One region of the Arthrobacter sp. TJ-263 genome, then DNA from elsewhere that is predicted to be linked to it. Evidence: predicted binding sites of a transcription regulator. Region 1 holds the regulator's gene; each other region holds the start of a gene.
The links. The regulator LexA, encoded in region 1, represses DNA repair genes until DNA is damaged. The targets are predictions, from matches to a motif close to TCGAACANNTGTTCGA.

Region 1 (3,212 bases):
ACGTCGAGGCCGAGCGCCGTGCCGGTCGGATTGTTCGGCGAGCACAGGAACACGATGTTCGCGCCCGATGCGCGAACGGCGTGGGCGGTGTCCTCCGGCGTCATGGAGTAGGCGGCGCCGCGGGCGGCGGTGACGTAGCGCGTACCGGTCCCGCTCGCGAGCAGGGGGTACATCGAGTAGGTGGGCGGGAAACCGATGGCGGTGCGCCCGGGTCCGCCGAAGGCCTGAAGGACCTGCTGGAGCACCTCGTTGGACCCGTTGGCAGCCCACAACTGATCGGGGGTGAGGCCGTGCCCCAGATAGTCGGCGAGGTTCTTCCGCAGGTCGGAGAATTCGCGGTCGGGGTACCGGTTGAGGCCTGTGGTGGCCTTCGCGACCGCCTCCACGATGGCCGCGTGCACATCTGCCGGCACGCCGTACGTGTTCTCGTTGACGTTGAGCAGGATCGGGACATCCAACTGCGGCGCGCCGTACGGGTGCAGCCCGACGAGGTCGTCGCGCAGGGGGAGGTTGGCTAGGGCTTCAACGGAGGAGGGCACTGCTTCAGTTTAAGGGACGCGGCAGTTCCTGCAGGAACGGCCCATGGTCCGGCGCGCTGGCGGGAAGCGGGAAGCGGGAGCCGCTCACCCCGCGGCCGGTACCGCGATGCTCTGCCCTGCCTGCACCACGGAGCTGGGCAGGTCGTTGAGTTCGACGATCTCGGCGACGACGTCCCGGGGATCACGCTCCGGCGCGTGGCGCACGGCGAGATCCCACAGCGTCTCCCCGGTGACGACACTCACCTCGACCGTGACCGTGGCCGTGGGTGCCGACTCCCCCGCCTGGGCGTGGGAGGTCAGGAACGCCGCGAGGAGGATCAGGGCCGCGACGCCCAGGGCGATGGGCAGGCCGACCAGGAGCAGGCGCCCTCGCCGCGTGAGCGTCAGGGGGCGGTCCGCACTGCGCTGCGTGGAGGGACGGGACGGCGCCATGAAGCTCGAGGTCGGGGAGGCGGTGGGGGACGCGGGCGATTCAGGCGTGGGGACGAGCCTGAGGTGGCTGTCGGGGCGAGCGGGCGTCCACAGCGAGCTGCCATGCAGTACGGGTGTAACCATTGCCGTTCCTCTTTCCTTCGAATGCCCTGACCGGGCGAAGCACCGGGTTCGAACACACGTTCTAATAAGCATCTGCCTATTTCTAGCATCTACGATCGACCCGTGTCGAGACTCGGTCGAACATATGTTTGAAAAGTGCCCTCGACTGTCCTAGCGTGAAGAGATCAGGACATCGTCGACGGATGCTGCTCTCCGAGGGCCGTTCCGTGGTCGATGCATCTCACACAACCAGCCGCCTCTGACAAAACGGTTTCCGGACCACGGAAGCCGACCGGCGGCGACGACGGGATCAGCGATCCCAGGCGAAAGGCGCAACAGTGGCGGAATCACCAGCGGCAGCCCGGCAGGAATCGAACACTGCCGACGTTCCGGCAGACGCCGTGCCCATCTCCGCGGGCCGGGGCAGGCCGCGCGGCCGCTCCGTGTCCAAGGGGCTGACCGCCCGGCAGCTGACGATCCTCGAGACGATCCAGCGGTCGATCGCCGACAAGGGGTACCCGCCGTCCATGCGGGAGATCGGCGACACCGTGGGCCTCGCGAGCCTGTCCAGCGTGACCCACCAGCTGTCGCAGCTCGAGCGGCTGGGCTACGTGCGCAGGGACCCAAAGCGCCCGCGCGCCATGGAGGTCCTGCTCCCCCTGACCCTGGCCCCGGACACGTCCGGCGCCCAGGCCGGTCCGTCCCCGGACGGGAAACCCGCCACCGAGCACCGGATCGCCGTCGACACCGCCCTCGTGCCGCTCGTGGGGCGCATCGCCGCCGGCGGACCGATCCTCGCGGACCAGGTGGTGGAGGACGTCATGCCCCTGCCCCGCCAGCTCGTCGGCCACGGTGATCTCTTCATGCTCAGGGTCTCGGGCGACTCCATGGTGGACGCCGCCATCTGCGACGGCGACTGGGTCGTGGTGCGCCGGCAGCAGAGCGCGCAGAACGGCGACATCGTCGCGGCGCTGCTCGACGAGGAGGCCACCGTGAAGACTTTCCGGCAGCGGGACGGCCATACGTGGCTCCTGCCGCAGAACACCCGCTACGAGCCCATCCTGGGTGACCATGCCAGCATCATGGGCAAGGTCGTCTCGGTGATGCGCGCGCTGTAGCGTTCGCGGCGACCGTCGTGTCGCAGCTGTCGTGTCGAAGCTGTCGTGTCGCGGCCGGAGGGACGCCTCAGCGCCCTGAGAGCCGCTCCAGGATCCCGGTGACGGTCGCGCGGTCCGTCGTAGCCCAGAAGGGCGGGAGGGCTGCCCGGAGGAAGCCGCCGTACCGGGCGTTGGCGAGTCGGCTGTCGAGGACGGCGACCACGCCCCTGTCCTCCGCCGCCCTGATCAGGCGTCCCGCGCCCTGCGCGAGCCGGACGGCCGCGTGCGTGGCGGACACGCTCATGAAGCCGTTGCCCCCGTTCCGGGCCACCGCCCGCGTGCGGGCGGTCATCAGGGGATCGTCCGGCCGCGGGAACGGAATGCGGTCGATCACGACCAGCCGGCACGAGGACCCCGGCACGTCGACGCCCTGCCAGAGGGACATGGTGCCGAACAGGCAGGTGTCCGGCTCGTCCGCGAACTGCGTGACCAGCGCGTTGAGCGAGGACTCCCCCTGGCACAGGATCTCGAAGTCGACCTTCGGACGCAGTGCCTCCGCCGCCTCCTCGGCGGCCCGCTTGGACGAGAACAGTCCCAGCGCACCCCCTCGGGACGCGGTGAGGAGTCCCAGGAGCTCTTCCAGTTGCGCACCGGAGGTTCCGCGCTCGGGCTTCGGCAGGTCCTTCGCCACGTAGAGCACGCCCTGGCGTGAATAGTCGAAGGGGCTCCCGACGTCGACGCCGGTCCAGGCGGGCGCACCGGGACCGCTGAGTCCCAGCGACCCCGCGACGGGACCGAACTCGGAACCGATCGCGAGGGTCGCGGAGGTCAGGATCACGGTGTGGTCCTCGAACAGTCCCTCCCGCAGCCGTCCGGCGACGGACAGCGGCGCGACGTTCAGCGTCGCGGGCGCGGTCTCGTCGGGTTGCGTGTAGCCGGAGCCCGGCGTGAAGCTGCTGGGACGCGACGCCCACACGACCTCGTTGAGGTCCGACGCCGCGAGGATCCGCTCGGCGAGCTCGAAGACCAGCGTGGTGCGTGA
Region 2 (3,212 bases), on a different contig from region 1:
GCCTGACGCCGGTGGCGGCCACCGGCTCGCTGGAGGTCCCTGTCGGCCGGATCCGTAAGCTCGAGATGGGCCCGGAGTACATCAGCGCCTTCACGGTGGGAGACCAGCTGCTGTGGGGAGCTGCCGAGCCGCTCCGCCGGATGCTGATGATCGCCACCGGGAATCTCTGAGGCGTCTTTCCACGCGCCGGTGACCCGTGGGTGTTGTCCGGGTGATCTGACGGCGAGCTGAAGAACCGGTTGGATGCGCGTTGCTGGGGATTCGGCGGCGATCTGCCGATGTCGGACGGCGAGAGCTGTCGGTGGTGTCCCGGTCGCCTCGGTGGACATGACACTCCACCGATCGTTCGAAGCGGCCGCTCCTTCCACTGCTTTCCCTACTGCTGTCCAGTCGAAACCGCGCCCCCGGCGCCACCCGGCAACCCGGGCTCGGCATGCCAGTACCTGTTGCGCCGCGCGGTGGTTCCGGGTCGACCGAGATGTGGCGGTGGGGTGAACCAGGGTATGCCGTTGTGCGATGCGACCGTCCAGAGGCCGTCATGGATGGTGTGGTGGTGGTGTGCACACAGCAGGACTCCGTTGGCGATGCCGGTGGTACCCCCGGAGGCCCAGGGCGTCATGTGGTGGGCCTCGCACCACGTGGCTGGAACAGTGCAGTCCGGGAACGCGCAGCCGCGGTCCCGGGCGATGAGGGCTCTACGCACGTGTGGCGGGAAGAGCCTACCCGCGCGGCCGATGTCGAGGATCTGCCCCTCGCCACCGAGTACCAGGGGAACGAGGTCCGCGTCGCAGGCGATCCGCCGGATGGTGCTGGCACTTAGCTGCTCGGCGAAAACGGCACGCCCGGTCCCGCTTCCGCCCCTCGAGCCGGCGGTGCGGGCATCACCCGAGGTATCCCGACCGGTGGTTCGACCGGCAGGTCGACCGGCGGTCGAACCACCGGTTCGACGTGCCGTATCCCGACTGCTGCTGTCGTGACTGCTGGTGTCCCGGCTGCGGGTGTTGCGGAGCTCGTCGAGGAGGTCGCGGTAGTCGATGGTCACCATGACCTGGGGCCTGTGGCCACCGGTTGCCGGCAGGAGGGACGTGGACAGGGCGATGCGGCATGCACCCACCAGCCCGTCGAGCAGGCTCTGCGCCCGTGTAGGACTTCCCGGTCCCTTCGACGGCATGATCGGATCGCCTGCACCGTCCGTCACGGCTCCGGCACCGTTCACGCACTGGGAAGCGTCCGCGGCGCGGTCGGCCTTGGGACTCCGGGGGTTCGTGGCGGTGGTCATGGCCGTGACCAGATGCTCGAACTGCTCGTCGGTGGCCCCGATCTCGAGGATGCGCAGTCCGTTGCGCCGCCCCCTGAAGAACACGCCCTGACGGGCCCGCAGAACCTTCTCCGTGGGCTCCTGACCGTCCTGGTCCAGCACGGTCTCCCAGCGACGGGCGAGGACACGCAGAACATCCTCATCGGATTCCAGTGCCTGACTGGTGAGATGACGTTCCATCGACGCCAGCTGCTCGGGTGCAGCGAGGCAGCCGGCCCGTTCCACTGCTGAACAGATGAGCGTCGCTGCCCTTCCGCTCAGGGTGCCCGAGGCGAACGCGGCACTCACGGCCGCCGACTGCGGCTCGAGGGGCGCACCCGAGGGAGCGACACCGGGCAGCACGCGATGAGCCAGGTCCAGCCTGCGCTTCGCCTCAGCGCGGCTGATACCCAGCCTGGCCCGCAGGTAGTCCGCGCAGTTCCGGAACCGGTTCCCGCCGGCACTGGCGGCCGCACTCCCGCCGGAAGCCCTCACCCCGGCCGCACCGACTGGTTCGGACGTTCGGAGGGACTCTTCCGCCCGTGTCTGGAGGGAACCGACTTCACGAGGCTTGTCACCCGACGCCAGATCCGTCTCCTCCGCCAGTCCCGCGGCGAAGACCTGGAGGAAATCGACGACCCGCGAGATGTCCTCGACGTCGACCAGCGTCCGCAGCGCCTCGCTCCGTGACAGCATCCGGCCCTGAGCCGTCAATGAATCAGCCACCTGCACGAGCGCGGCGTGCACGAATCCGAGGGAGAGTTCGGAGTCTTGGGGATTCTCCAGCGGTGCGACAGCCATACCTGATTTTATCGAACGCACGTACTATTTCCGAGGGCGGACGGTGATTGTGGAGGACAGGTCAGCGTCGCCTCGTCCACATCTCCTCGCGCCCATCACCGGCCGAGCACGGACCCCTGCCAGGGGATCCGGTACCGCCGGGAGCCGCACGAAAAGGTCGGAGGCCACAGGCAGGATGGGCGCATGGACCCCGTGAACGCAGACATCGTCCTCCGGCGCTTCTTCGCGGCCAGCGGCCATACGCGGCACCCCGAGAGCCTGCTGCGATACGAGCGGATCCAGGTCCACCTCCGCGCCTACCTCGAACACGTCGCTGCGACCAGGCTGACCGACACCGACCAGGAACTACTCGCGCTGGAACGCCAGTTCGGCACCGAGGACCCCTACGTCCAGGTCATGGGAGCGCGCGAGCTGCTGCACGCGCTGCCCGACTTCCTCGCTGCGCCCCAGCTCCTCCCGGACTTCCACGATCGGCTCGCTCAGATCAGCGTCGCCTCACGCCTTGCGCAGTGGCTCTGTTCACGGCAGCTCGTGCAGCGCGAGGACAGCTGGCAGGACGTCGTCCTCACCCGCGCCGCCGCCGAACAGGCGCGCCGATCCCCCGCACGCTGAGGGAACCCGGTGATCAGGCGGCCGACTCGGCCGGGCACCGAGCCACAGGCCGGACCGTCGGCCCACGCGAACCGGGCCAGCGGCCGATTCGCCCGGCGCGCGGCCTGACCAGGCTGGAGGGCCGACTGCCTGTCGGCAGACGCGCCGCCTACCACCTGGCGGGCGGGACGCAGAGGGTGCGCGGCCGACAAGCAGCAAGCGGGCAGCCGACGGCGGGCACGCTACAGGGCGCAGTTGATGAGCAACGGCTCGGGCTCCAGCCGGATCCCGAAGGCCCGCTCCACCCCGTCCCTCACGAGGCGGGCGACGGACAGCAGGTCCGACGCCGAGCCGCCGCCCCTGTTGGTGAGGGCGAGTGTGTGCTTCGTCGACAGCGCGGCCCGCCCGCCGCCAGCGGCGAACCCGTCATCGTCCGCGAGACCGAATCCCTTGGAGAACCCTGCATGCTCGATGAGCCAGGCGGCGCTGAGCTTCACGTGGCCGTTCTCACCCGACGGGTAGC
Region 3 (3,212 bases), on a different contig from region 1:
CTCGGCACCAGCTGGCGTGGCGTCTCCCTCGACACCCTGTTCGAGGACGTGGAGTCCGAGGCCGAGTACGCGATGGTGCACTCCTACGGCGGCTACACGACGAACGTCCCGCTGGACGACCTCCTCGACGGCAAGGCATGGATCGTCCATGAGTTCGACGGCGAGCCCCTCCCGCCCGCCCACGGCGGCCCCGCGAGGCTGCTGGTCCCGCACCTGTACTTCTGGAAGAGCGCCAAGTGGGTCAGCGGGATACGCCTGATGGACCAGGACCTGCCCGGTTTCTGGGAGAGCAACGGCTACAACATGTACGGGGACCCGTGGCGCGAGGAACGCTACTGGTGAGGCGGACGTGGCAGGACGTCGAGGTCAGCGCGGTCCGCCCCGAGACCGTCCGCGCGCGGACCGTGAGGCTCCGCTTCCCCGACGTCGTCACCGGCGTGCCCGGCCAGCACGTGGACCTGCGGCTCACCGCCGAGGACGGCTACCAGGCGGCGCGCTCGTACTCCGTGGCGGCTTGGGTGCCGCCCCGCGAGCTGGAACTGACGGTCGAGGAGCTCGACGACGGCGAGGTCTCTCCCTTCCTCGTCGGCGTCCTGTCGGTGGGCGACCGGCTGGAGGTCCGCGGCCCGGTGGGCGGCTGGTTCACCTGGACGCCGGACCTCGGCGGTCCGCTGCAGCTGATCGCCGGAGGCTCGGGCGTCGTCCCGCTCATGGCGATGCTCCGCTCGCACGCCGAGGCCCGGGCGATCGCACCGGCGCGACTGCTCTACTCGGTGCGCAGCCCCGACCATGTCTTCTACCGGGGTGAGCTCGCCGTGCTCGGGCAGGAGGATCCGCAGGTGACGATCGACATCGCCTACTCACGCGAGGCACCCGACGGCCGGGCGGCCGGCCGCCTCACGCACGACGCCGTCACGGCGTCCTGCTTTCCGCCGGACGAGGCTCCGGCCGTCTACATCTGCGGCTCGACGGGCTTCGTCGAGGCCGTCGCCGCGTGGCTCGTCGAGGACGGGCACGACGCCGGCCGCATCCGCACGGAGCGGTACGGCGGCTAGGAAAGGACTGCCATGGACAGCACGGAGCAGTACCACCCCGACCAGGACCACCTCGACGGCAACGCCCTCGCCGGGGCGCTCGACCAGTTCGTCTCCGACCTCACGAGCGCGGAGTGTATGTGCGCGGGCTGTGGCTCGTCCGGCCCGCTGGCCGCTGCGCTGCTCTACACGAATGCGCCCGGCATGGTGCTGCGCTGCCCTACGTGCAGGGCGGTGCTGCTCTGTCTCACGGACCAGGGCGATCGTCAGATCCTCACCCTCGACGGCGTCCGTCACCTGGTGATCGACACGGACCGAGAGGCACGACGCATCACGTAGCGATCACCACCCGTACCCCGGTGTGCACCGTGCGGAGTCCGATGAAGGTCAGGGTCCCACTACCCCTCCACAATGGCACCCCCGCCTCGATTATTCGAACACCCGTTCGATAATATCGAGTCATGGCCATCACATCGATCACCCGCTCCTCCCGGCCGGGATCCTCCCTGGAGGAGGCTCGTACCGTCCTCAGCGACTGTGCGCTCGGCCTGGCCCAGTACCACCACCTCCTGTCACGGCAGGACGCCCTCCGGTTCGTCGTCGATGTGGAGCAGGTGTCGAAGGTCGTCGATCACCTGCAGGTCCTCGCCGCCCGGGTGGCGGATCACCATGGCCTCTTCTCGGCACAGGGCGGCGGCCCCGGCGCATCCGGTCCTGCAGAAGCTGCGTCGGTGGCGCAGGACCCTGGGGCCACGTCATCCAGCTCGGCCGGTTCATCCAGCTCGGCCAGTTCATCCAGCTCGTCCAGCTCATCCAGCTCGTCCAGCTCGGCCGGTGATGCCGGTCATGGGTTCAGGAACTGTGCGGATTTCCTCCGGGAGACGCTGGGCATCAGCCGTACCGAGGCGAGACGTCGTCTGCATCTGGCGGCGGTCGTGCTGCCGAGCTTGTCACCCACCGGGAACCCGCTCCCTCCCCGGCTGGAAGTGCTGGGGGAAGCCGTGAACTCCTTCGTCATCAGCGCGCGTGCCGCCACCGTCGTGGCGCAGGCGATCGAGCGGGTGCAGTCCTTCGCGACGCCGGATCAGCTTGCGTCGATGGAGCAGCACCTCACCCGGCAGGCGGTCGAGTCCGACGAGGACATCCTCCGCGTCCTGGCGCGCCGCTGGGAATCAGTGCTGGACCAGGACGGGCAGGAACCCACGGAGAAGGTGCTTCGGGCGCGTCAGGGCGTCTTCCTCAAGGGACGACGCCATGGATTGCAGGTCCTGGAGATCGGCGCCACGGACGAGCAGTTCGAACAGCTCGCAACCGTCATGAATGCAGCCGCCAACCCGAGAGGATCCTCGGGGCATGCCGAACACCCGGTCGGCGGCGTAGTACCGGAGGTGACAGACCGGGAAGCACCCGGGTCAGCACGCGAGTCGGCTCCCGGGTCAGCACCCGCTTCGCAGGAGCCGTCGATCGACCGCGGTGATCCGACCCGGGCGCAGCAACTCCTCGACGGTCTGGTCTCGGCCTGCAGTATCGCCTTGTCGACCGGCGGCCTGCCCGCAACGGGTGGGCATCGTCCGCAGGTGATGGTGACCATCGACTACCAGGACCTGATCGGCGAGACCGACCGGGCCGGCGATGCCGTCTTCTCCGGACAGGTCGATGCGCGGACCATCAGGAGGCTGGCCTGTGACGCGGACATCATGCCGTTGGTCCTGGGCGGCGACGGGCAGGTGCTCGACGTGGGACGTGCGCAACGCCTGTTCCCACCACATCTCCGGCGAGCGCTCGTCGCCCGGGACAAGGGGTGCGCGTTCCCGGACTGCTCCATTCCGGCCAGCTGGTGTGAGGCACACCACCTGACACCGTGGTCGCAGGGTGGCGTGACCAGCGTCGACAACGGGGTGCTGCTGTGCTCGCGTCACCACCACGTCATCCATGAGGACCCGTGGACCGTCGAATCGCGTGGTGGCATCCCGTGGTTCACCCCGCCGGCTCATCGACGACGAACCGGCAACCCCCGAAGGAATCTGTACTGGCAGGCAGGGCGTACAGTTCGCGGCGAACTCGCCGCTACACCTGCGGACATCCCGACCCACCAGCCACCCGTTTCCGACCTGACGGATACGGGTGCTGGATGACGAGGGCGGCATGACCCGGGCCGTGTGACGAAGGCGGGATAAC
Region 4 (3,212 bases), 580 kb from region 1:
GCCCCGGCCGGGTCGGAGGGACTCATCCAGGAGGCCGTCGCCGCGGTGTCCGCCGCCACGGGCCTGCAGTTCGTCGACGACGGCACCACCACCGAGGCACCCAGCGAAGAGCGCGACCTCTACCAGCCGGAGCTGTACGGGAAGACCTGGGTGCCGGTGCTGATCACGTGGACCAGCCCTGAGGAGATCCCGGGACTCGCCGGGGACATCGCGGGGCTCGGCGGCAGCGACTACGCCCAGGCGCCGGGGCAGCCGCTGGTCTACGTGGGCGGGCAGGTGCAGCTCGATGCGCCCGACGCCGCCATATCCCTCGGATACCCGGACGGACGCGCGTATCTGAGGGCGACGATCATGCACGAGCTCGCGCACGTCGTCGGACTCGACCACGTGCACGACCCCGACGAGCTGATGTACACGGAGAATGTCGGGCAGGCCTCGTTCGGCGAGGGCGACCTCGCAGGGCTCGCTCTCCTCGGCGCAGGGCCTTGCGCGCCGGGACTCTGACGCGGCCCGGGCGCCTACATCGTCGCCGCGGTGTGTTCGACGGCGGCAGGAGGCACATTCGGGCCCCGCACCGCACCGCGAAGAAAATTCCTAAACAACAGAGGAAAAGTCCGCCATATCCCGCCGACGACGTAAATTAAGGAGATGAGCAATGACGCCCTCCCGACAGCCGTCCTACCGTTCGATCCCGACGGCGGCAGCGAACAGTCTGCCGAGGCGCTCGAGGCGCTGATCGCCACGGTCGAGAGGGAAGTCGACGAACTCCAATTCACCCGCTTCACGAACGACGACGCCGTTGCTCTGGGGCAGCTGATCGTCCAGTTGGGTGCGGGTCGCAACCTGCCGATCGCGGTCTGCATCCGACGGCCGGACCACATCCTGTTCCGGGCCGCACTCGACGGGACCACGCCCGACAACGACTACTGGCTCGACGCGAAGAGCCGCACCGCCGAACGATACCGCGTTCCCTCCCTGCTGGTCGGCCTCCGGGGGCGCCGCAATGGTGGGCGGGTGGAGGACGATCCCCTGTTCGACACGACGACGTTCGCCGCGCACGGCGGCTCCTTCCCGCTGTACATCCAGGGTGTCGGCCCGGTCGCCACGGTGACGGTCTCCGGCCTGCCACAGCTGGAGGACCACCGGCTCGTCGTCGAGGCGCTCCGGACCTTCCACGCCGCCGCCGGCCTGTAGGCACCGGACCGACGCCGCTGCGGGTTTCGCATCACGCGGGCGGAATGATCCGCTGGGGCTCCTTCAAGGGCACTGTCAGGATTTCGGAGAAGCGGACGACGGCGGGGCGCCTCCGAGTGCGCCCGCAGGCTTGACGGCGACTCGAGGGCGCCGATGTGCGGAGTTGCGGTTCTGTGGAACAGGTGGCCGCTGGGATTCCACACCGGCCACCTATGTGGATAAGTGCAGGTGACTCTTCCTCCACACTCGCGCCCCCACCGCGCTATTAGTACGCACGTTCTATAAAATTGGGGTATGACCACCGCACCTGTCGAGGACCTCACCGCACCTCCGGATCTCCTGGACGTGGCATGCACAGCGCTTGCCGAATGCGCCCGCGGTATCGGCCAGGTAGGTGGCACCCGGTCGCGGCAGGACGCCATGGACATCCTTCTGAGGATCGAGCACGCCTCGAGGATCGTGGACCACCTGCAGATCCTCGCCGCCCGTCTCGCCGAGGATCATCATCTTGCTGACGGTGACGACGAGCGACAGGGCGGCGGTTCACTCCTTGCGCGGGCCGAGCAATCGGTCAGCGGGAACGTCCTCACTGGTCCTGCCACCGAAACCTCGCCTGCATCGCCCGGCAACGGATTCAGGAACTGCACGGACTTCCTCCGTGCCACGCTGGGCATCAGCCGGGCAGAAGCGAAGCGCCGGCTGTGCCTCGCAGACGTCCTACTCCCCCGTACCTCGCCGACCGGGGCACCTGTTCCTGCCCGGCTCGCAACGCTGGGCGCCGCGGTGACCTCGGGCCGCATCAGCGGGCGGGCAGCGACGGTCGTCGCTCAAGCATTACAGCGGGTGGAGTCCTTCGCCACACCTCAGCACCTCGAGTCGATGGAGCACCACCTGACACGGCAGGCGATGGAGGCCGACGAAGACATCCTGCGGGTACTGGCACGTCGGTGGGAAGGCGTCCTCGATCAGGACGGGCAGGAGCCGACGGATAAGGTGCTGCGTGCGCGGCAAGGCGTCTTCGTCCGAGGGCGGCGCCATGGACTGCATTTCGTCGAGATCGGGGCGACGGATGAGCAGTTCGAGCTACTCGCGACTGTCATGAATTCAGCAGCGAATCCGCGTGGCCCATCGGGACGGACGGATGCGGCTGCGCCGGGCGGCGGACCGGGGTCTTCGGGGCCCTCGAGGACTTCGGACGTCCGAGGAGTACCGTGCACTCGACACACGGGGGCACACGCCTCTCATGATCGGCATTCACAGGATGACCGGGACGCGGACGAGAGCCGAGCGGGTGTCGTTGATCCACCGATGGCAACGAGGGCTCAGGCCCTCCTGGATGGACTCGTAGCCGCCTGTAGGGTCGCACTGAGCACTGCAGCGCTTCCTTCGACCGGCGGCCACCGACCGCAGATCATGGTGACCATCGATCACAGGGACCTCATCGGCGCCTCGCACCGGGCGGGGTATGCGGTTTTCTCCGGGCAGATGAGTGCAGGCAGCATCAGGAAACTGGCGTGCGATGCCGACATCATCCCGCTGGTGCTGGGCGGCAAGGGCCAGGTACTCGACATCGGACGGGCGCAACGGCTGTTTCCCCCGCATCTTCGGCGAGCGCTCGTTGCGAGGGACAAGGGCTGCGCCTTCCCTGACTGCTCCATCCCGGCCAGCTGGTGCGAAGCACACCACCTGAAGCCTTGGTCCAGGGGCGGCACGACGAGCATCGACAACGGCGTCCTGTTGTGTTCACGCCATCACCACGTCATCCATCAGGGTGCATGGACTGTTCAGTCCCGACAGGGCATTCCGTGGTTCACTGCCCCGCGGACGCTCGGCCCTCCGCGAAGCACCCGACGGAACAGGTACTGGCAGGCCGGGCAATCCGTCGACGAGGCACTGGTCGAGGATGCCTCCGAGCTGACCCCGCACGTCTCGGAGCACACCACGGACTCCTTGGAGCACAGCACCGGATGACCGGTAAGCCCGGGAGCGGTGCACCTCATGCGCTCAGCGCTTCCGGT

Region 2: AC4D2F_RS06895 (HNH endonuclease signature motif containing protein) is a predicted target of LexA. The motif match lies at 2,110-2,125, and genes of this name have one in related genera.
Region 3: AC4D2F_RS07400 (HNH endonuclease signature motif containing protein) is a predicted target of LexA. The motif match lies at 1,468-1,483, and genes of this name have one in related genera.
Region 4: AC4D2F_RS13440 (HNH endonuclease signature motif containing protein) is a predicted target of LexA. The motif match lies at 1,461-1,476, and genes of this name have one in related genera.

Annotation. Positions count from the first base shown of each region.
Region 1 covers NZ_JBZCNE010000002.1:43,267-46,478, forward strand. Annotated here, with positions in the region: gene AC4D2F_RS10835 (histidinol-phosphate transaminase) at 1-539, opposite strand, end outside; gene AC4D2F_RS10840 (LysM peptidoglycan-binding domain-containing protein) at 624-1,094, opposite strand; gene lexA (transcriptional repressor LexA) at 1,475-2,191, shown strand; gene AC4D2F_RS10850 (ATP-dependent DNA helicase) at 2,259-3,212, opposite strand, start outside.
Region 2 covers NZ_JBZCNE010000001.1:1,455,309-1,458,520, forward strand. Annotated here, with positions in the region: gene asd (aspartate-semialdehyde dehydrogenase) at 1-170, shown strand, start outside; gene AC4D2F_RS06895 (HNH endonuclease signature motif containing protein) at 377-2,098, opposite strand; gene AC4D2F_RS06900 (hypothetical protein) at 2,282-2,710, shown strand; gene AC4D2F_RS06905 (UDP-N-acetylmuramate dehydrogenase) at 2,932-3,212, opposite strand, start outside.
Region 3 covers NZ_JBZCNE010000001.1:1,555,143-1,558,354, forward strand. Annotated here, with positions in the region: gene AC4D2F_RS07385 (sulfite oxidase-like oxidoreductase) at 1-342, shown strand, start outside; gene AC4D2F_RS07390 (FAD-binding oxidoreductase) at 339-1,055, shown strand; gene AC4D2F_RS07395 (DUF6510 family protein) at 1,068-1,373, shown strand; gene AC4D2F_RS07400 (HNH endonuclease signature motif containing protein) at 1,496-3,169, shown strand.
Region 4 covers NZ_JBZCNE010000002.1:628,203-631,414, forward strand. Annotated here, with positions in the region: gene AC4D2F_RS13430 (M10 family metallopeptidase domain-containing protein) at 1-504, shown strand, start outside; gene AC4D2F_RS13435 (heme-degrading domain-containing protein) at 649-1,194, shown strand; gene AC4D2F_RS13440 (HNH endonuclease signature motif containing protein) at 1,654-3,165, shown strand.